Linked DNA regions of Catenuloplanes niger. Each later gene encodes a partner of the first gene's protein in a complex. Links are inferred from orthologs where the notes say so. Each region holds a gene or a part of one and is shown on either strand. Other genes may lie near its edges. The genes, in order: J2S44_RS31995 and smc.

Evidence for each region.
Region 2: the proteins of J2S44_RS31995 (region 1) and smc are in contact, whole or in part, in a crystal structure (PDB 3ZGX), measured with the Bacillus subtilis proteins. The link is inferred for Catenuloplanes niger from one-to-one orthologs.

What each region holds. Positions count from the first base shown.
Region 1 is NZ_JAVDYC010000001.1:7,322,487-7,332,749, forward strand. The notes cover bases 7,469-10,263. They hold J2S44_RS31995 (segregation and condensation protein A), read left to right. Parts: upstream 7,469-8,306; coding sequence 8,307-9,221; downstream 9,222-10,263. Other genes in these bases: J2S44_RS31985 (ParA family protein), read left to right, coding at 7,469-7,516; J2S44_RS31990 (M50 family metallopeptidase), read left to right, coding at 7,520-8,227; scpB (SMC-Scp complex subunit ScpB), read left to right, coding at 9,218-10,263. Also shown: J2S44_RS31960 (hypothetical protein), read left to right, coding at 1-1,559; pyrG (CTP synthase), read left to right, coding at 1,849-3,588; J2S44_RS31970 (NUDIX domain-containing protein), read left to right, coding at 3,585-4,184; ald (alanine dehydrogenase), read left to right, coding at 4,329-5,444; site-specific tyrosine recombinase XerD, read left to right, coding at 5,479-6,411; more of J2S44_RS31985, read left to right, coding at 6,584-7,468. UniProt on the Bacillus subtilis protein: Participates in chromosomal partition during cell division. May act via the formation of a condensin-like complex containing Smc and ScpB that pull DNA away from mid-cell into both cell halves.
Region 2 is NZ_JAVDYC010000001.1:5,748,934-5,760,500, forward strand. What follows is about bases 3,930-8,028. They hold smc (chromosome segregation protein SMC), read left to right. Parts: upstream 3,930-4,243; coding sequence 4,244-7,828; downstream 7,829-8,028. Other genes in these bases: J2S44_RS25600 (hypothetical protein), read left to right, coding at 3,930-3,938; J2S44_RS25610 (HAD family hydrolase), read left to right, coding at 7,821-8,028. Outside these bases: rnc (ribonuclease III), read left to right, coding at 1-312; J2S44_RS25585 (putative hexosyltransferase), read left to right, coding at 336-1,460; mutM (bifunctional DNA-formamidopyrimidine glycosylase/DNA-(apurinic or apyrimidinic site) lyase), read left to right, coding at 1,469-2,311; J2S44_RS25595 (CAP domain-containing protein), read right to left, coding at 2,478-3,398; more of J2S44_RS25600, read left to right, coding at 3,744-3,929; more of J2S44_RS25610, read left to right, coding at 8,029-8,441; J2S44_RS25615 (DinB family protein), read right to left, coding at 8,455-8,979; J2S44_RS25620 (undecaprenyl-diphosphate phosphatase), read right to left, coding at 9,291-10,127; J2S44_RS25625 (HAMP domain-containing sensor histidine kinase), read right to left, coding at 10,202-11,488; J2S44_RS25630 (response regulator transcription factor), read right to left, coding at 11,485-11,567. UniProt on the Bacillus subtilis protein: Required for chromosome condensation and partitioning.

The DNA.
Region 1 (10,263 bases):
CGGCCGGCCGGTTCGACGGGCACGCGGCCACGACCGCGGACGGCCGCCCGGACGGGCTCGCGGACGCGATCGCGCGACCGGCGGACGCGGACCGGGAGGCGCGGGCCCAGGGCCGCACCTCGGAGTGGTTCTTCTCGATCCTGACCGCCACCCAGATCGCGCTGTACGCGCTGCTGGTGCCGTTGCTGCGGCGCACCTGGGCGCACAGCGGGCCGCCCGGCCCGCCGCTGCCGCCGCGCTGGCTGATGGACGGGGCGGAGCTGGCGCTGATCGCGGCCGCGCTGGTCACGCCGGCCGCGCTGGTCGCGGACCTGGTGCCGTGGTGGCGGGCGAGCCGGCCGTCGCTGGTGTTCGCGGCCGTGACGGTGGCGCTGACGCTGGCCGGCACGCTCGCGGTGCGGCTGGCCCGCCCGTACCGGTCGACGCTGTGGCCGCTCGGCACGGTCGCCGCGATCTCCGCCGTGGTGGTCGTCGCGGACGTGCTCTCCGGGTCGACGCTGCAGCTCAACGGCGTGGCCGGCTACTCCACGCTGGCCGGCGGCCGGTACGCCGGGATCGGCACGGTCGGGCTCGGCCTGCTCACCGCCGGCATCCTGCTCGCGGCCGCCGCGCTCGGGCAGATGATGCGGCACCTCCGTCCGCTGATCATGGTGGTGCTCGGCGGCGCGGCCGTGATGGTGGTCGGCAGCCCGTTCCTGGGCGCGCACGCGGTCGGCGCGGTCGCGCTGACCGCCGGCGTCTGCGTGGCGACCGCGCTCTCCACCGGCGGCTGGATCGGCTTCGGCCGGATCGCGGCCACCTCCGCGGCCGGCCTGGTGGTGACGTTCGGCTTCGCGCTGCTGGACGTGCGCCGCCCGGAGGCGGAGCGCGGCAGCCTCGGCCGGATCCTGGCCGCGCTGGTGGACGGCACCAGCGGCATCGCGGTGCAGCGCGCCACCGGGTCGAACGTGGTGGCCCTGGTCAGCCCGCTGACGTTGCTGGTGCTGACCGTGGCCGTGCTGGTCTGGTTCGTGCTGCTGCGGCCGTGGGGCGGTCTCAAGCGCCTGTTCGGGCTCAAACCGGCGGTCCGGGCCGCGCTGGCCGGCACCGCGGTCACCACGCTGGCGGCGGGGGTGCTGGGCGGGTCGGCGCTGCACGTCGCGGGCGCGGCCGCCGCGGTGGCGGGCCCGTTGGCCGCGCTCACCGCGCTGCGCGTGCTCGACCACGCGGCGATCCGGACCCGGCCGCCGATGGCAGCGATGACCGAACCCCCGAACCGGGCCGAGGGTACGGGCGGGGACAGCGCGACCGGCACCACGAGCAATGCGTCCCCGAGCGGCGGGACCGGTGCGGCGGAGCCCGGTGGTGACCCGCCCGGCGCCCCTGCCGGGAGTCCCGGGAACGCGCCCGGTGCCGGTGTCGCTCCCGGCGACGGTGTCGTTCCCCGCGACGGCGACGGCGACGGCGACGCGACCGGCCCGGCGATCATCGACCGCGATGTGGCCGCCGGAACCCAACGGGACGGCGACGTCACGATCGGTGACGACGTGGCCGTGAGTAACAAATCCGACGAGAACTGACCAGCACCCGGGCGGGTGAACGCCGCCGCGCACGGGCGTACCGGCGCACGGTGTTGATCTTTAGGGGTCTGACCTGCGGAAGTGTTCCGAGCTGCGGATCGACGTGAAGCGATCATGGTGGCCGGGCCGGGGGGTCGCCCGCGGATGGTGTTACCGTGGAATCCCGTGGATCGCGTGATCACGACAGCCGTGTCAACGTCCGCTGACAGTTCGGTCAGCGGGGGTGAGATCGGGCTCGAGGGCGTCGCGCCGGTTCGTATTGGCAGCCAGACGACCACGGGAGCAGGCCTTGAGCCCTTCGACTCAGACCAGGCACATCTTTGTCACGGGGGGCGTCGCCTCCTCACTCGGTAAGGGACTCACCGCTTCCAGCCTGGGCAACCTTCTGACCGCGCGCGGCCTGCGGGTCGTGATGCAGAAGCTGGACCCCTACCTCAACGTCGACCCGGGCACGATGAACCCGTTCCAGCACGGCGAGGTCTTCGTGACCGAGGACGGCGCGGAGACGGACCTCGACATCGGTCACTACGAGCGGTTTCTCGACCGGCCGCTGTCCGCGAAGGCGAACGTCACCACCGGCCAGGTCTACTCCGCGGTGATCGCCAAGGAGCGGCGCGGGGAGTACCTCGGCGACACCGTGCAGGTCATCCCGCACGTGACGAACGAGATCAAGGAGCGCATCTTCGCGATGGCCGACCCGGACGAGGACGGCCGCGTGCCGGACGTCGTCATCACCGAGGTCGGTGGCACGGTCGGTGACATGGAGTCGCTGCCGTTCCTGGAGGCGATCCGCCAGGTGCGCCACGAGATCGGCCGGGACCGGTGCTTCTACCTGCACGTCTCGCTGATCCCGTACCTCGCGCCGAGCGGTGAGCTGAAGACCAAGCCGACCCAGCACTCGGTGGCGGCGCTGCGCAACATCGGCATCCAGCCGGACGCGCTGGTCTGCCGCTCGGACCGGGAGATCCCGGAGAAGCTCAAGGTCAAGCTGTCGCTCTACTGCGACGTCGACCGCGAGGCCGTGGTGGCCTGCCCGGACGCGCCGAGCATCTACGACATCCCGAAGGTGCTGCACTCCGAGGGGCTGGACGCCTACGTCGTACGGCGGCTGGGCCTGTCCTTCCGGGACGTGCACTGGAAGGCGTGGGACGACCTGCTGGACCGCGTGCACCAGCCGTCCGGCGAGATCACCGTCGCGCTCGTCGGCAAGTACGTGGACCTGCCGGACGCGTACCTGTCGGTGACCGAGGCGATCCGCGCGGCCGCGTTCGGCCACCGGGTCAAGGCGAACATCCGGTGGGTGCCGAGCGACTCCTGCGAGACCCCGGCCGGTGCCGCGGCCGCGCTGGCCGGCGTGGACGGCATCGTGATCCCGGGCGGCTTCGGCGTCCGCGGCATCGAAGGCAAGATCGGGACGGCCACGTTCGCCCGGGAGAACCGGATCCCCGTGCTCGGCCTCTGCCTCGGCCTGCAGTGCATGACCATCGAGGTGGCGCGCAACCTGGCCGGCCTGGACGGGGCGAACTCGCTGGAGTTCGAGGAGACGGTCAAGCACCCGGTCATCTCCACGATGGCGGACCAGCAGGACATCGTCTCCGGCAAGGGCGACCTGGGCGGCACCATGCGGCTGGGCGCGTACCCGGCGGCGCTGACCCCGGGCTCGATCGTCGAGGAGGCGTACGGCGCGCCGGAGATCTCCGAGCGGCACCGGCACCGGTACGAGGTGAACAACGACTACCGGCCTCGCCTCGAGGCCGCGGGTCTGCGCTTCTCCGGCACCTCGCCGGACGGGCGCCTGGTCGAGTTCATCGAGCTGGACCGCGAGGTGCACCCGTTCTTCGTGGCCACCCAGGCGCACCCGGAGCTGAAGAGCCGCCCGACCCGGCCGCACCCGCTGTTCGCCGCGTTCGTGGCCGCGTCCGTGCGGTTCTCGAAGGCGGGCGAGCTGCCGCTGGAGATCGTGCCCGCCGCGGAGGAGCCGGAGACGTCCGCGCGCGGCGGCAAGCGCCGGGTCGGTGCCGCGAAGTGACCGGTTTCGCGCACGCGGTGATCAGCCGCACCGAACGGTTCAGCGGGCGGGTGTTCTCGGTCGTCACCGACCGGGTCACCATGCCCGGCGGTGGTGCGGCGGACCGGGACTACCTGCGGCACGTCGGCGCGGTCGGCGTGGTCGCGCTGGACGACCGGGGCCGGGTGGTGCTGATCAATCAGTACCGGCACGCGGTCGGCGGCCGGCTCTGGGAGCTGCCGGCCGGGCTGCGCGACGTGCAGGGGGAGGACCTCTCGATCGGCGCGCTGCGTGAGCTGGCCGAGGAGGCCGACCTGCGGGCCGGGCGGATCGACGTGCTGCTCGACCTGCACTCGTCGCCGGGCATGACGAACGAGCAGATCCGGATCTTCCTGGCCCGGGACCTGTCGCCGGTGCCGGCGTCCGAGCGGCACGACCGCGCGGACGAGGAGGCGGACATCGAGGTGCGCTGGCTGCCGCTGGACGACGCGATCGCGATGATCTTCGCCGGGGAGATCACCAACGCGGCGGCGGTCGCCGGCCTGCTCGCCGCGGCGCGTGCCCGGGACCTGAACTGGGCGCCGCTGCGCCCGACGGATACGCCGACACCCGCCTGAAACAAGATATGCCGACGGCCGACGTTTCCTTCGAAACGTCGGCCGTGGCGCGTTCTGCCTTCATGATCTAAAGTGCGCGTCGGAGAGCGGGGGTCACCGTTCGCTCGTAGACTGCGGATAAACGCGCGTGAAAGGGTCATCGACGTGAAGGTCGGCATTCCCCGCGAGGTCAAGAACAACGAGTTCCGGGTCGCGATCACGCCGGCCGGCGTGCACGAGTTCACCCGTCACGGCCACGAGGTCTTCATCGAGGCCGGCGCGGGTGCCGGCTCGTCCATCACCGACGAGGAGTACACCTCGGCCGGCGCGACGATCCTGCCGTCCGCGGACGAGGTCTGGGGCACGGCCGAGCTGGTGCTCAAGGTCAAGGAGCCGATCGCGGAGGAGTACCACCGCATGCGCGCGGGGCAGGTGCTCTTCACCTACCTGCACCTGGCCGCGTCGAAGGAGTGCACGGACGCGCTGATCGAGCGCGAGGTCACCGGCATCGCGTACGAGACGGTGGAGACGCCGGACCGGCAGCTGCCGCTGCTGGCGCCGATGTCCGAGGTGGCCGGCCGGCTCGCCCCGCAGGTCGGCGCGTACCACCTGATGCGCTCCGGCGGCGGGCGCGGCGTGCTGCTCGGCGGCGTCTCCGGCGTCTACGCGGCCAAGACCGTGGTGATCGGCGCCGGCGTCTCCGGGATGAACGCGGCCGCGATCGCGCTCGGCCTGCAGTCCGAGGTGCTGCTGCTGGACATGAACATCAACCGGCTGCGCGGCGCGGACGCGATCTACCGCGGGCACCTGCAGACCGTGGCGTCCAACGCGTACGAGGTGGAGCGCGCGGTGCTGGACGCGGACCTGGTCATCGGCGCGGTGCTGGTGCCGGGCGCGAAGGCCCCGACGCTGATCTCCAACGAGCTGGTCTCCCGGATGAAGCCGGGCAGCGTGCTGGTCGACATCTCGATCGACCAGGGCGGCTGCTTCGAGGACTCGCGGCCGACCACGCACGCGGACCCGGTCTACCGGGTGCACAACTCGATCTTCTACTGCGTGGCGAACATGCCCGGCGCGGTGCCGCACACCAGCACGTACGCGCTGACCAACGTGACGCTGCCGTACGCGCTGGCGCTGGCCGACCGGGGTTGGCGGGACGCGCTGCGCGCGGACGCGTCGCTGGCCAAGGGGCTCAACACGCACGCGGGCGAGGTCACCTACGGCCCGGTCGCGGAGGCGCACGGGATGACCGTGCGACCGCTGGCCGAGGTGCTCGCCTGAGTTCATGTCGTACCGGTCGTCTATGGTCAGCGGCGTGTTGGCGACCGACCGGGCCGTGCGCGGCTACCTCGACCACCTGACGGTCGAGCGCGCGCTCTCGGCGAACACGCTGGTGTCGTACCGGCGGGATCTCGATCGTTATCTGGAGTTCCTGGCCGGCGCGGAGATCGACACGCTCGGCGCCGTCACCGCGGGCGATCTGACCCGGCACCTGAGCGCGCTGCGGACCGGCGACGACGAGCACCCGCCGCTGTCCGCGTCGTCCGCCGCGCGCGCCATGTCCGCGGTGCGCGGCCTGCACCGGTTCGCGGTCCGCGAGGGGATCGCGGCCGACGACCCGTCCCGCGAGGTCAAGCCGCCGGTCCCGCCGCGCCGGCTGCCCAAGGCGCTGGAGGTGGACGAGGTCGAGCGGCTCCTCGCGGTCCCGGTCACGGACACGCCGCGCGGGCTGCGCGACCGGGCGCTGCTGGAGTTCCTCTACGGCACCGGCGCGCGCATCTCCGAGGCGGTCGGCGCCGCCGTCGACGACGTCGACCTGGACGACGCCACGGTGCTGCTGCGCGGTAAGGGCGGCCGGTCCCGGCTCGTCCCGATCGGCGGCTACGCGCGGGAGGCGCTCGCCGCCTACCTGGTGCAGGGCCGCCCGACGCTGGTCCAGGCCGGTCGTGGCACGCCGGCGGTGTTCTGCAACGCGCGCGGCGGGCCGCTGTCCCGGCAGAGCGCCTGGACCATCCTGCACCGCGCGGCCGAGGCGGCCGGCCTGCCGGTGGACGGCCCGCGCGCGGTCTCCCCGCACACGCTGCGCCACTCGTTCGCCACCCACCTGCTCGACGGTGGTGCCGACGTCCGGGTGGTCCAGGAGCTCCTCGGCCACGCCTCGGTCACCACCACGCAGATATACACCCTGGTCACCGTGGACCGGCTGCGCGAGATCTACGCCACCGCGCACCCTCGCGCGCTCGCCTGAACCGGACTGTATACACCGTTGCCGAGCGCGACACGCCGGGAAGGGTGGGCGGTGTGTGGGCGGGTCGTGTCGTAGAGTCGGGAATCGGCGTGGATCTCATGGAGTGCGCCGGTCGGCTGAGACGCTCACCAGGGTGTAGCGTCGGGCAGTCGTGGGAGGGGGCGCAGAGGACATGGCGGGCAGTGGTGACCGTGCCGAGGCGTGGACCTCGGTCCTCCGAGAGCAGCAGAGTTCCCTGGACATCGGCGCCGAGCTGGGGCCCGCCGATCCCGCGGCCTACACGATGCGCAAGCCGATCCCGGAACCGATGCCCACCGACCGGCACGGCCCCGCGCGGATCATCGCGATGGCGAACCAGAAGGGCGGCGTGGGCAAGACCACGACCACCATCAACCTGGGCGCCGCGCTCGCGGAGTACGGGCGGAAGGTCCTGGTCGTCGACTTCGACCCGCAGGGCGCGCTCTCCGTCGGCCTCGGGGTCAACCCGCACAATCTCGACCTCACGGTCTACAACCTCCTGATGGAGAGCGACGTCACGGCCGAGGACGTCGTGATCAAGACCGACGTGGCGGGCCTGCACCTGCTGCCGGCCAACATCGACCTGTCCGCGGCCGAGATCCAGCTGGTCAACGAGGTCGCGCGGGAGATGGCGCTGGCCCGGGTGCTGCGCACGGTCCGCAAGGAGTACGACTACATCCTGATCGACTGCCAGCCCTCGCTCGGCCTGCTCGCGATAAACGCCCTCACCGTCGCGCACGGTGTCCTGATCCCGCTGGAGTGCGAGTTCTTCAGCCTCCGCGGTGTGGCGTTGCTGCTCGACACGATCGACAAGGTCCGCGAGCGGCTCAACTTCGACCTGGAGCTGGAAGGCATCCTCGCCACCATGTACGACTCCCGCACCACGCACTGCCGCCAGGTGCTGCAGCGCGTCGTGGAGGCGTTCGGCGACAAGGTCTACCAGACCGTGATCACCAAGACCGTGAAGTTCCCGGAGTCGACCGTGGCCGGCGCGCCGATCACCTCGCTCGACCCGGCGTCCTCCGGCGCCCGCAACTACCGCCAGCTGGCCCGAGAGGTCATCGCGGCGCAGGCCGAGCGCGGGTAACGCGTGCTCTTCTCGCTCGGCCAGCCCATCTCGTTCGCCGGGTTCGTCGTCTCGTTCCTGATCGCGGTCGCGGTGCGGGCGACGGTCATGCGGCTCACCATGCGCGCGGTCGGGCTGGCGCCGCGCCGGCCGGTGCCGATCCGCTTCCACCCGCGCCGGGACTTCGACGTGTTCGGCGTGGTCGCCGCGCTGATCGGCGGGCCCGGCTGGGGCAAGGGGCTGGACGTCGACGAGGTCTCCGCGCACCGGGGCCGCGGCCGGCGCGCGCTGGTCTACGGCTCCGGCCCGCTGTCGGTCCTCCTGCTCTCCCAGGTGTTCCTGCTGATCGTGGCGCTCGGCTCCGACCGGGTGACGCTGTACGAGCCCAGCCCGGTCGACGTGCGCGGCGGCGTGGCGCTGCTCGCGACCGGCGACACCGCGGCCGGCGGCTTCACCATGCTGATCGAGTTCCTCGCCGCGATCGGCGTCGGGCTGTTCTGCTTCGCGCTGTTCGACCTGATCCCGCTGCCGCCGCTGGACGGGTGGGGCCTGCTCTGGAGCAGCCTGCGCCAGCCCGGCTCGGCGGCGCAGACCGCGCGGACGTGGCTGGTCGAGAACAACCTCGGCGTCGCGATCCTGCTGGCACTGATGTTCCTGCCGTTCAGCACGCCGCTGGTCTTCGTGGTGCTGGACGTGGTGGGTGCGCCGCTGCTGGGCGTCTGGGCCTGGTGAGCGCCCGGTGAGCGTCGATCACGTCACCGGCCAGGGTTCGGAGCCCGTCGGGGATGACAGCGTCGGCTACGGTCAGCCGGTGGCAGACGCGCCGGTCCGGGAGGACCACCGGGACACCGCCGACGACGGTACGCCGAGCGGTGGCTTCCGGGTCCGGCTGCACAACTTCGAGGGGCCGTTCGACCTGCTGCTCCAGCTGATCGGCAAGCACAAGCTGGACGTCACCGAGATCGCGCTGCACACGGTCACCGACGAGTTCATCGCGTACATCCGGGCGATGGGCGACGACTGGGACCTGGACGAGACCAGCGAGTTCCTGATCATCGCGGCCACGCTGCTGGACCTGAAGGCGGCCCGGCTGCTGCCCGCGGCCGAGGTGGAGAACGAGGAGGACCTCGCGCTCCTCGAGGCCCGCGACCTGCTCTTCGCCCGGCTGCTGCAGTACAAGGCGTACAAGGAGGCGTCCGCGGTCATCGCGGACCTGGAGCGCGACGGCGCCCGCCGCTACCCGCGCGCGGTCAGCCTGGAACCGCGCTACGCCGAGGCGCTGCCCGACCTGATCTTCGGGTTCGGGCCGGAGCGGCTGCTCAAGATAGCGATCAAGGCGTTCACGCCGAAGGTGCCGCCGACCGTGGCGGTCCACCACATCCACCAGGTGCGGGTCAGCGTGCGCGAGCACGCGGACATGGTGCAGAACATGCTGCGCCGGGTCGGGATCGCCACGTTCGACGTGCTCTGCGCGGACTGCGAGAACACCCTGGAGATGGTGGCCCGGTTCCTGGCGCTGCTGGAGCTCTACCGGGAGGGCCTGGTCGAGTTCGCGCAGCCGGAGTCGCTGGGCGTGCTGACCGTGAAGTGGACCGGCGGCGACTCCGACGTCGACCTGGAGGTCGACGACTACGAGGGCACCAAGGAAGTCGACACGGCGAAGGACGACCCGAACGCACCGGCCGCGGCCGGCGACGAGGCGCGGGAGACGGAGGGCGAGGCGTGACCACGGACGACGATCGCGGGTCGCTGGCGGATGCGGCGGCCGCGTGGGTGCCGCCCTGGGACCGCCCGAAGCCGCCGCCGGCCTCCGAGCAGGAGCCGGAGGACGGGTCCCGAGCCGAATCCGCGCCCGAGGCGGGGCCTGAGCCAGAGGCGCGAGCCGGGCATGAGGACGAGACCGAGGTCGCGCCGGAGCTCGATCTCGCGCCGGAGACCGTGGTCGAACCGGAGACCGTGGCCGGGCCGGGGACCGTGGCCGGGCCGGAGAGCGAGCCGCGGGCCGATGCGGAGCCGGCGGCCGGGCGGACGGCGGCCGGGGCGGGGACGGACACCGCGCCCGCCGGCGCCGTCGAACCCGAGGTCGCGCCGCCCGGGAGTGTCACGGTCGAGCCGTCCGGCGCGCCTGCCGTACCCGCGCAGAAAGGAAAGCCGGGGGCGAGCGGGACGGAAGCGGCTGACGGGACGACACCGCCGCCGGCCGCGCCGAAGCGGCGCCGGGCGAAGCCCAAGCCGGCGGAGCCGGAACCGGATCCGGTGTCGCTGATCGACGACGCGGAGCTGCGGGGCGCGCTGGAGGCGATCCTGCTGGTCGTGGACGAGCCGGTTGCCGAGGTGATGCTGTCCCAGGTGCTGGAGCAGCCCACCGAGCGGGTGACGCAGATGCTGTACCTGCTGTCCGGCGAGTACACCGATCGGGGGCACGGCTTCGACCTGCGCCGGGTGGCCGGTGGCTGGCGCCTGTACACCCGTCCGGAGTACGCGGCGTACGTCGAACGGTTCGTGCTGGACGGGCAGACCGCGCGGTTGACGCAGGCCGCGCTGGAGACGCTCGCGGTCGTCGCCTACAAGCAGCCGTGCAGCAGGTCACAGGTCTCCGCCATCCGCGGTGTGAACTGTGACGGCGTGATGCGTACGCTTGTCACCCGGGGGCTCGTGGAGGAGTGCGGCGCGGACGTGTCCGGCGCCTACCTCTACAAGACCACCACCCTGTTTCTCGAGAAACTCGGCATCGACTCGGTCGCGCAGCTTCCCCCGCTCGCGCCGTT
Region 2 (11,567 bases), 1.6 Mb from region 1 along the record:
GTGATCCACAAGCTGTTCGACCCGCTGATGGCCGCGTCCTCGAAGCAGGGCCCGAGCCTGGACTGGAAGACCAGCCTGCAGGAGCTGACCGCGTCGCTCGGCCTGGGCGTGCCGGAGTACCGGATCGACGAGGCCGGCCCGGACCACGCGAAGACGTTCACCGCCTGGGTCGTGGTGGCCGGTGAGCGGTACGGCGGCGCCGAGGGCAAGAGCAAGAAGCAGGCCGAGCAGCGAGCCGCGGAGGCGGCCTGGCGCAACCTGTCCGATCAGGGCCCACACTCGCTGAGCGCGGACGCCGACGGGTCACCGTGACCCGTACCGCGCAGCCCGTGTCCATGGCGGAGAAGAGCCTCTCCCCGCTCTGGCACGTCGTCGTCGTGCTCGGCCTCTTCGTGGCGATCCGCGGGCTGCAGTCCGCGGCCATCGCCTGGCTCGCGCTGCCCGGCGCCACGGTCGCGGACAGCCTGCTCTCCTGGGACGCGGGCTGGTTCGTCCGGGTCGCCGGCGAGGGCTACCCGACCGGCTACACCTATGACGAGGACGGCACGCTCGTCGGCAACGGCATCGCGTTCTTCCCGCTCTACCCGGCGCTGATCCGGCTGGTCTCGTTCACCGGGCTGAGCCTGCCGGACGCGGCGCTCGCGGTCACCTGGGCCTGCGGCGCCGCGGCCTCGGTCGCGCTGTTCCAGCTCGGTTCGCGCCTCTACGACCGCCGCACCGGGTATGTGCTCACCGTCCTGGTGATCGCGCAGCCGATGTCCGTGGTGCTGAACATGGGCTACTCCGAGGGCCTGTTCCTGGCGCTCGCGGCCGGCGCGCTGCTGGCCGCGCACCGCCGGTCGTGGGTGTGGATGGGCGTGCTGGGCCTGGCCGGCGCGCTGGCCAGGCCGACCGGCTTCGCGCTGACGGTGGCGCTCGGCGTCGCGGCGCTGCTGGCCTGGCGCACCGAGGACCGCCGGGGCCGGATCACCGCGCTCGGCGCGGCCGCGGTCGCGATGGCCGGCACCCCGGCGTACCTGCTGTGGGCCGGTCACCGGATCGGCGACTGGGACGCCTGGTTCCGGGTGCAGACCGCCGGTTGGGGCTCCACGTTCGACTTCGGCCGCAGCACGCTCTCGTTCCTGGACAGCACGCTGCGCACCGGCAACGGCTGGGTGCAGGTCAGCGTGGCCTGGATCCTGATCGGCGCGGTCCTGCTCGCGGTCACGGCCGTGCTGCACCGGCCGTGGTGGCCGCTGGTCGCCTACGGCCTGGTCACGCTCGTGCTGGTCGTCGGGCAGGGCGGGTACTACCATTCCAAGCCGCGCCTGCTCGTACCGGTGCTGCTGATCATGTTGCCGCTCGCGACCGCGCTGGGCCGGGCCCGCTGGCGCACGATCGTCCCCGCGCTCGCCGGCTACGCCGCGTTCGGCCTCTGGTACGGCGCCTATCTCGTCACCGTCTGGCCCTACACGATCTGAGGAACCACGTGCCCGAACTTCCCGAGGTCGAGACCGTCCGCACGGGTCTGACCCCCTGGGTCGTCGGCCGCCGCCTGCACACGGTCGAGGTCCGCCATCCGCGCGCGATCCGCCGGCACGTGCCCGGCGCCACCCACTTCGCCGACGTGCTGGCCGGCCGCACGATCACCGACGTCCGCCGGCGCGGCAAGTACCTGTGGCTGCCGCTCGACTCCGGCGACGCGATCATCGGCCACCTCGGCATGTCCGGCCAGCTGCTGATCCAGCCCGGCGAGGCGCCGGACGAGACGCACCTGCGGGTCCGCTTCGGCTTCGACGACGACGGCCCCGAGCTGCGCTTCATCGACCAGCGCACGTTCGGTGGCCTGTCCGTCTCCAGTGGTGGCGCCGAACTGCCGTCGGAGATCGCGCACATCGCCCGCGACCCGCTGGACCCGCTCTTCGACGACCGCGAGTTCGCCGCGCGTCTGCGCCGCCGGCGCACCGAGATCAAGCGCGCGCTGCTCGACCAGTCGCTGATCTCCGGCGTCGGCAACATCTACGCCGACGAGGCGCTCTGGCGTGCGAAGCTGCACGGCGCCCGCCCCACCGACGCGCTCACCGGGCCGGCCGTCGCCCGCCTGCTCGGCCACGTCCGCGACGTCCTGTCCGCCGCGATCAAGGAGGGCGGCACCAGCTTCGACGCGCTCTACGTCAACGTCAACGGCGAGTCCGGCTACTTCGACCGCGCGCTCAACGTCTACGGCCAGGAGGGCCTGCCCTGCGCCCGCTGCGGCACCGCCGTCCGCCGCGAGTCCTTCATGAACCGGTCCAGCTTCAGCTGCCCGCGCTGCCAGCCCAGACCCCGATAAAAGCCGATGTTCCCGCTTCCGGCGCGGGCACGTTCCGAGTGCTCCCGCGGGCACCGGTCGGCCGCGGGCGGCCTCCCTGCAAGATCCGCTGTGGCGTACCGATCGGGGTGTCCCGCACGTCGTCCTGACGACGTGCGGGACACCCCGATCGTGGGACGCGCCGCCGTCAGCTGCCGGCGCCGAACATCTGGGTCCAGATCGGCGTGTTGCCGTCGTAGGCGAGGCCGACCCCGGTCTCCTTGGCATCGCAGTTGAGGATGTTCTTGCGGTGGCCGTCGCTGTTCATCCACGACTCCATGACCTGCTCGGCGGTCTGCTGGCCCTTCGCGATGTTCTCGCCGATCGCGTTCTGGTAGCCGGCGGCCTTGGACCGGTCCCACGGCGACCGCCCGTCCGCGCTGGTGTGGTTGAAGTAGTTCTGGTCCGCCATGTCCTGGCTGTGACCGCGCGCCGCGGTGCGCAGCTTCTCGTTGTTCGTGACCGCGCCGCAGCCGGCCTCCGCGCGCCGCGCGTTCACGATCTTGGTGACCGCGTTCTCCAGCGACGTGATCCCGTCGGTGGCACCGCCACCACCCGAGTTCCCGCTGTCGCCGCCGCTGTCGCCACCGCTGTCGCCGCCACTCCCGGCGTCGCCGCTCCCACCGTCGTCGTCGCCGTCCTGCTCCGGCTCGGTCTCCTCGGGCGGCGCGGGCGCGGCCGGTGCGCTGGCCTTCGGCGCGGCGGACGGCGACGGGCTCGGCGACGGCGAGGCCGGGTTCGCACCGAACATCGCCTCGCCGCTGATCTCTCCCGCGGGACGGTCGGCCCCGCGCGCCGCGGCCGGGTCGGCGGCGACGTCGTCACGGTTCGCGCTCGCGGCGTCGACCGTGCCGTCCGCGGACCCGCCGGACACGTTCGGCGGCAGCATGTAGGCTGCCAGCCCGAAGATCGCCAGGACGGCCGCGACCAGAGCCACCAGCCCCGCGGTGCCGCCGGGCAGCCGGCGCGCCTTCCGGACCTTCTTCGCCTTGTGCCGCCCACCGGAGGTGATCTCCTCGGCCCGGGGCAGCTCTCGCTGGCTCGTCGCTCGCTCGGCTCGCCGTGACACGGGGTGAACGCCTCCACAGACGGAAGAACCGCCTGCTCACGCAGAGCGGTCGATGAATGCAGCTTGCCGATCGAACGTAAACGGGTGACCAGCACACTTCCAACAGACCTAAGGAAGACCTAGGGAAGACCTAAGAACCGTCGGACCGTCCGCAAAATGCTAATTACCGGGCGTGATCGACGTGGCGCGGGACACGCCGCGCTTGACTCTTTTGGCGGCTCGGCGGACTATGGAGGTGTCGCCAGTCGCGCCCGATCACGCCGTGTGTGCCCATGAGCGTGGAGTCGCGATTTGCTGGGCGCGCGTTGGCCGGCCTTTCCGGCAGCGCATTATGAGGAGACAGAAATGGCGAAGGCCCTCTACGGCCACGTCGGCATGGCGCAAGACCGGCGCCTCGTCGACGAGGTCACCCGTCTGCGTGCCACGGTGCAGGCACTGGAGTTCGAGATCACGCGGTTGCGTGCCGACAACGATCGGCTCGCCGCTGCCGCCGCCGAGGCGGACGATCTGCTGAGTCTGCGCGAACCGGCGCTGACCTGATTCCGGGGCGTCGGCCCGCCGGCGCCCACAGCAGTGCACTGCCCCCGATCGGGTACGCCCGAATGAAACAACAGAATCCCTGAGCGCGCCGACACACACTCAACGTGGCGGCGCGCAGCCCTTTGTCCGGGCCGTTTCAGCGGCTAGCGTGGGACGTTCCCGGGAGCCTGGCCTGCTCGTTGACCACTCGGGGCAGCGGCGGGGACGAGGGCGCCGCGTGATGCTCGTCTACCGCGGGTTACCCTGCGGAATCGCTTGCCCGCCGGCCTCCCTGCGGCGGGGCGCCGGGGTGAGGATACGGATTCGTGCATCTCAAGAGCCTGACGGTGAAGGGCTTCAAGTCCTTCGCCAGCGCCACCACCATGCGCCTGGAGCCCGGCATCACCTGTGTGGTGGGCCCGAACGGCTCCGGCAAGTCGAACGTCGTGGACGCGATCGCCTGGGTGCTCGGCGAGCAGGGCGCGAAGGCGCTGCGCGGCGGCAAGATGGAAGACGTGATCTTCGCCGGCACGGCCGGCCGCGCGCCGCTCGGTCGCGCCGAGGTCACGCTCACCATCGACAACACCGACGGCGCGCTGCCGATCGACTACACCGAGGTCTCGATCACCCGCCGGATGTTCCGGTCCGGCGAGAGCGAATACGAGATCAACGGCAACGGCTGCCGGCTGCTCGACATCCAGGAGCTGCTCTCCGACTCCGGCATCGGCCGCGAGATGCACATCATCGTCGGCCAGGGCCGGCTGGACAGCATGCTGCACGCGAAGCCGGAGGACCGCCGCTCGTTCATCGAGGAGGCGGCCGGTGTCCTCAAGCACCGCAAGCGGAAAGAGAAGGCGATCCGCAAGCTGGACGCCATGCAGGTCAACCTGAACCGGCTGACCGACCTGACCGCTGAGCTGCGCCGCCAGCTCAAACCGCTCGGCCGCCAGGCCGAGGTGGCCCGCCGCGCCGCCGGCATCCAGTCCGACCTGCGCGACGCCCGCCTCCGGCTGCTCGCGGACGACCTCACCACGCTGCGCACCACGCTGGAGAAGGAGATCGCGGACGAGGCCGCGCTCCGCACCCGCCGCGGTGAGCTGGAGAAGGAGAACGAGATCGCCCAGCGGCGGCTCGCCACGCTGGAGGCCGCGCACGCGGAGGACGCGCCACTGCTCGCGGCCGCGCAGGACGCCTGGTACAAGCTGTCCGCGTTGCAGGAACGCTTCCGTTCCACCGAGCAGCTGGCCGGCGAGCGGCTGCGGCACCTGTCCGCGCCCGGCGAGGAGGAGCGGCCCGGCCGCGACCCGGACATGCTGGAGGCGCAGGCCGAGGAGGTCCGGGCGCAGGAGGAGGAACTCCGCGAGGCGCTGGAGGAGGACAAGGCCCGGCTGGCCGAGGCGATCGAGGCCCGGCAGGACATGGAGCGCCAGCTCGCGGACGCGGAGCGGGCACTGCGCACCGCCGCGAAGGCGATCGCGGACCGCCGGGAGGGCCTGGCGAAGCTGACCGGCCAGGTCAACGCGGCCCAGGCCCGGTCGTCCACCGCGCAGGAGGAGATCTCCCGGCTGGTCACCGCGCACACCGACGCGGCCGAGCGGGCCGAGCGGGCCCAGGCCGCGGTGGACGCGGTCTCCGCCGAGTCGACCGAGGCCGACCGGGACAACGCGGATCTCGACGCCCGGCACGCCGAGGCGGTCGCCGCGCACGACGCCGCGTCCGCCGTGGTCCGCCAGCTCTCCGAGGCCGAGCGCAAGGCGGAGAAGGACGCGGCCAGCTGGAAGGCGCGCGAGGAGGCCCTCGCGATGGGCCTCAAGCGCAAGGACGGCGCCGGCGCGCTGCTGGCCAAGGCCGGGCAGGTCCCGGGCCTGCTGGGCAGCCTGGCCGGCATGCTGAGCGTGCGCCCCGGGCACGAGGCCGCGCTCGCCGCCGCGCTCGGCGTGCTGGCCGACGCGGTCGCGGTGACCGGCGTGGACGAGGCCGTGGAGGCGATGCGCACGCTCAAGATCTCCGACGCCGGCCGGGCCGCGATGCTGGTCGCGGGCGAGGCCGGCCCCGGCGACCTGGGCTCGCTCGACGCGCTGCGGCCCGCGCTACCGGACGGCGCGCTCTGGGCCCCCGACCTGATCACCTGCGCCGAGCAGGTCCGTCCCGCGGTCCACCGGGCGCTGCGCGACGTGGTCTTCGTGCCCGACCTGGAGTCCGCGGCCCGGATCGCGGCGAGCAATTCGGAGCTGCGCGCGGTCACGCCGGAGGGCGACGTGCTCGGCGCGTTCGCCGCGGCCGGCGGCTCCGGCAAGGCGGTCAGCTACATCGAGGTGCAGGCCGCGGTCGACGAGGCGAAGGCGAACCGGGAAGCGGCCGAGGAGACCATCGCGGGGCTGAAGTCGGAGCTGGCCGAGGCGCGCGAGGAGGTGGCCGCGCGCAAGGAAGAGGTGCAGGTCGCGGCCGCGGCCAAGCGCGAGGCGGAGAGCCAGCGCAACGCGGCCGCCCGCCGGCTCGCCGAGCTGGGCGCCGCCGCGCGCTCCGCCAAGGCCGAGACCGACCGGCTCGCCGCCTCCCGCGCCAAGGCCGAGCAGGCCCGCGAGCAGGACCTGATGCGCCTGGAGGAGCTGGAGGAACGGCTGCGCGTCGCGGAGGAGATGCCGCTGGACGAGGAGCCCTCCACGGATGAGCGGGACATACTGGCCGCGAGTGTGCCGCAGGCCCGGCAGAACGAGATGGAGGTGCGGCTCGCCGTCCGTACCGCCGAGGAACGGGTCTCGTCCATCTCCGGCCGGGCCGACTCGCTGCTCCGGCAGGCGAACGCGGAACGCCAGGCCAGGGAACGCGCCGCGGCGCGCAAGGCGGCCCGCGCCCGTGGTGCGGCCATCGCCCGCGCGGTGGTGACCGGCGCGGGTGCGGCGCTCACCCGGATCGTCGCGTCGCTGGAGACGGCCGCGCGGAGCCGCGACGAGATCGCCGCCACCCGGTCCGCGCGCGAGGCCGAGCTCTCCGAGGTCCGTTCGGTCGCCAAGCAGCTCGCCGGCGAGCTGGAGCGGCTGACCAGCGAGGTGCACCGGGACGAGGTGGCCCGCGCGGAGCAGCGGCTGCGCCTGGAGCAGCTGGAGGCGAAGGCGGCCGAGGACTTCTCGCTCGACGTCGAGACGCTGACCAGCGAGTACGGTCCGCAGAACCCGGTGCCGCCGAGCCAGGCCGACGTCGCCGCCGCGGAGCGGGACGGCAAGCCGGTCCCGGAGCCGGCGCCGTTCCACCGGCCGACGCAGGAGAAGCGCGCGGCCAAGGCGGAACGTGACCTGACGCTGCTCGGCAAGGTCAACCCGCTGGCGCTGGAGGAGTTCGCGGCGCTGGAGGAGCGGTTCAAGTTCCTCTCCGACCAGCTCGAGGACCTCAAGGCGACCCGCAAGGACCTGCTCACCGTGGTCAAGGACGTGGACGACCGGATCCTGGAGGTCTTCACGTCCGCGTTCGAGGACACCGCGCGCGAGTTCGAGCACGTGTTCCAGGTGCTCTTCCCGGGCGGCGAGGGCCGGCTGATCCTGACCGACCCGGAGGACATGCTCACCACCGGCGTCGAGGTCGAGGCGCGCCCGCCCGGCAAGAAGATCAAGCGGCTGTCGCTGCTGTCCGGCGGCGAGCGCTCGCTCACCGCCGTGGCCATGCTCTGCGCGATCTTCCGGGCCCGCCCCAGCCCGTTCTACATCATGGACGAGGTCGAGGCCGCGCTGGACGACGTGAACCTCGGCCGTCTGATCACGCTGTTCGAGCAGCTCCGGGAGCGTTCGCAGCTGATCATCATCACCCACCAGAAGCGGACCATGGAGGTCGCGGACGCGCTCTACGGCATCACCATGCGCGCCGGCGTCACCGAGGTCATCAGCCAGAAGCTCGTCAAGGAGAATGCGGATGCGTAGGCAGCGGGCACGTGCCCTGCTCGTCGACCTGGACGGCGTGCTCCGGCACGTACCGGACATCAAGCTCCAGGAGATCGAGCAACGGTACGGGATGGAGCCCGGCCGGCTCCTGGACACCGCGACCGTGTGGGGCCGCATGCAGCCCGCGCTGGTCGGCGAGGTGTCGCACGCCCAGTGGATGTCCGTCGTCGCGGACGAGCTGACGTTCGCGGCCGGCGGCCCCGAGCGGGCGCGCGCGGCCGTCCACGAATGGCAGGCCGAGCGCGGCGTCGTCGACCAGAGCATGCTGGCGTTCCTGCGCGACGTGCGGGCCGCCGGGCTGCCGGTCGGCATAGCCACGAACGGCACCGACGCGCTCCCCGCCGACCTGGACGCGCTGGGCCTGACCGGCGAGGTCGACGTGGTGGTCAACTCGTCCGTGGTCGGCGTGCACAAGCCGGCCAAGGGGTTCTTCGTCGCGGCCTGCCAGGCCCTCCAGCTGCCACCGTCGCTGGTGTTCTTCATCGACGCCGACGACCGCGCGGTCCGCGGCGCCCGCGCCGCCGGCCTCTCCGCACTCCGCTGGAGCGGCCCGGACGATCTCCGCTACGTCCGGGCCGCCCTCGACCTCTAGGGCCGGTCCCCGGTCAGTCGCCGGTCACGCCGTCGATGCGCTCGCGCAGGAAGTCGGCGTGGCCGTTGTGCCGGGCGTACTCCTCGATCATGTGCACGTAGATCCAGCGCAGGTTGCGCTCGGTCCCGTCCGTGGGGTGCCGGTAGATGTGGTCGAGCGGGACGCCCTTGACGGCTGCCCGCGCCTCCTCCGTCTCCGCGACGAAGGTGGCGAGGTCCCGCTCCGCGTCCGCGTCCGCGACGTTCTCGAAGTCGCCGTCGCGCTGGTCCGGCGTGCAGTAGATGTCGTCGAGATCCGGTGCCACCCCGGTGAAGACGCGGAACCACCACCGCTCCACCTCGGCCATGTGCCGCACCAGGCCGAGCAGCGTGAGGATCGACGGCTCCACACTCGCGGTTCTCAACTGCTCCACGGTCAGCCCCGCGCACTTGGTGAGCAACGTCTGCCGGTGCCAGTCCAGCCAGCCCTCCAGCATCTCCCGCTCCGGTGCGACAAAGGGCTCCGAGGCGCGCGCGATGGCCGGCGCGGTCCAATCGATCGTCATGGGCCCGATTCTGCCCGACCCGCTCCCGCGGGTCGCCGGATCCCGCGTGCGGCGGCGTTCGCGTGCTCGCCCCCGCGCCACCGGTGCGGCCCCGGATCATTGACCGATGCGAAAAGGAGATCGTTTCGGCCGTTCGACCGCGCTTTCGCATCGGTCAATGATCTTTACCGGTCTTTACGCTGGCGAGCGGCGATCACGAATGGCCGGCGGGCACCTTTATGGGTAAATATGCGGCGTGCGGCAGCCAGCGCGTGGTGGGACGACTCGACGGGCCGGCCGTGGTCGGCCGACCCGTCGAGTGGTGCCTACGTGGCCGAGATGGTGTTGGTCGCGACCAGGGCGAGGACGATCGTGCCGAGCACGATGCGGTAGACGATGAAGACCGTGTAGCTGTGCTTGGCGACGAACTTGAGCAGCCAGTTGACCGCGAAGTACGCCACGATGAAGCTGACCACGGTCGCGACCAGCGTGTTGACCCAGCCGACGCCGTTGGAGATGTTCTCGAACTCGGTGACGACCTGCAGCAGCGTGGCCGCGGTCAGCGCCGGGATGGACAGGAAGAACGACAGCCGGGTGACCGTGACGCGGTCGAGGTCGCGGAGCAGACCGGCGGACATGGTGGCGCCGGAGCGGGAGACGCCGGGGATCAGCGCGAGACACTGGGTGACGCCGATGATCAGCGTGTCCTTCCAGGTCACGTCGGCCTCGTGGCGGGTCTGGGTGGCCGCGCGGTCGGCGAACCACATGACGAAGCTCCAGACGATCAGCGCGGTGCCGACGAACCAGAGGCTGCGCAGCGTGGTCTCGATCTGGTCCTTGAAGAGCAGACCGATGATCGCGATCGGGACCGAGCCGAGGATGACCGCCCAGCTGAACCGGTAGTCGGGGGTGCCGCGGTTCTCCGCCTTGAACAGGCCCAGGAACCAGGCCTTGATGATCCGGAGGATGTCGCCGCGCAGGTAGAGCAGCGTGGCCAGCACCGCGCCGGACTGGATGATCGCGGTGAACGCGGTGATGTCCGGTGCGTCGATCTGGTAACCGAGCAGCTTCTCCAGGATCGTGAGGTGACCCGTGCTGGAGACCGGCAGGAACTCGGTGAAGCCTTCGACGGCGCCGAGCAGCACCGCTTCGAGGATGTTCACGGACTGGCTCTTCCCTCCACCGGCGCGCGTGCCGGCCGTTCAGCGGAATGACAACTGCGGGGGGTGACGAGCGATCAAGATAGCGCGTGCGCGTCGGCCGGCTTGAGGTGCAGGGTGACCCGCGCACCGCCGAGCTGCCCACGGTCGATGTGGACGCCGCCGCCGAGCTCGGTGGCGACCCGGTGGACGATCGACAGGCCGAGCCCGGTGGAGCCGCCGCCGCTGTGGCCGCGCTGGAGAGCCGCGCGCGGGTCGCGGATGCCGGGGCCGGCGTCGGACACGGTGAGCGCGTCGTCCGAGACCGTGACCAGGAACGGAGTGCCCTGCGGGGTGTGTTCGAAGACGTTGCCGATGAGCGCGTCGACCACGCCGATCAGGTCCTCCTCGGGCACGCTGACCCAGACCGGCCGGTCCGCGCCGACGACCTGCCAGGGGCGGCCGTGGTCATCCGCGAGCACGGCCCAGAAGGACAGCCGGTCGGCGAGCACCTCGACCAGATCGGTCTGCGCGTCGGTACGCTCCGTGACCGGCCGCCGCGCGCCGCTGATGATCTCGTCGATCTCGTGTTGGAGATCCGACACCGCCTGCCGTACGCGGTCCGCGACCGGGCCGGGCGGGATGCGGTCCGCGTCCAGGCGCAGCGCGGTCAGCGGCGTGTGCAGCCGGTGCGACAGGTCGGACGCGAGCTCCCGCTCCTTGTCGATGAACCGGATCATGCGGTCGGCCATGGTGTTGAACGCGGTCGCGGCCTCGCGCAGCTCCGGCGGGCCGGCCGGGGTGACGCGCACGGAGAGGTCCTTGGCGCCGAACGCGCGGGCCGCGCCGGCCAGTGAGCGGGCGGCGCGGACCAGCCGGACGCCGATCCGGTCCGCGACGAACACCGAGCCGGCCACCAGGACGAGCGACATCCCGGCCATCGCGGCCCAGGCCACGTCGACGCCGCGGCGCAGGTCGGCGTCCGGCACGAAGACCTCGATCACGGCGGTACGGTTCCCGTCGATCGCGGTCGCCTGCAGGTAGACCTGGCCGCCGGGCACGACCGCGGTGGTCGCCTGCCGGCGCGACTCCACCAGCTCCACGTCGCCGGCGTCGGCCACGCTGGTGCCCATCGGCGGCGCGCCGGGCAGGTGCACGGCCAGCCGGTTGTCGGCCCCGGCGGCGGTCGCGGCCATGGCGCGGGTGAGCACGTCCGGATCGTCCGTCACGGTCAGCGCCGCGACCATGCCGACCGCCTGCTGGCGCGCGTCCGCGAGCGCGCGGTCCTCGGCGATCTCCATGACGACCAGGGCCAGCGGTACGACGAACGACAGCGCCACCATCGACGTCACGGCCAGCGCCAGCCGGGCGAGTGCGGCCCTCAACTGTGATCGGCCAGCATGATGCCGACGCCGCGGACGGCGTGCAGCAGGCGGGGCTGGGCGGCGGTCTCACCGAGCTTTC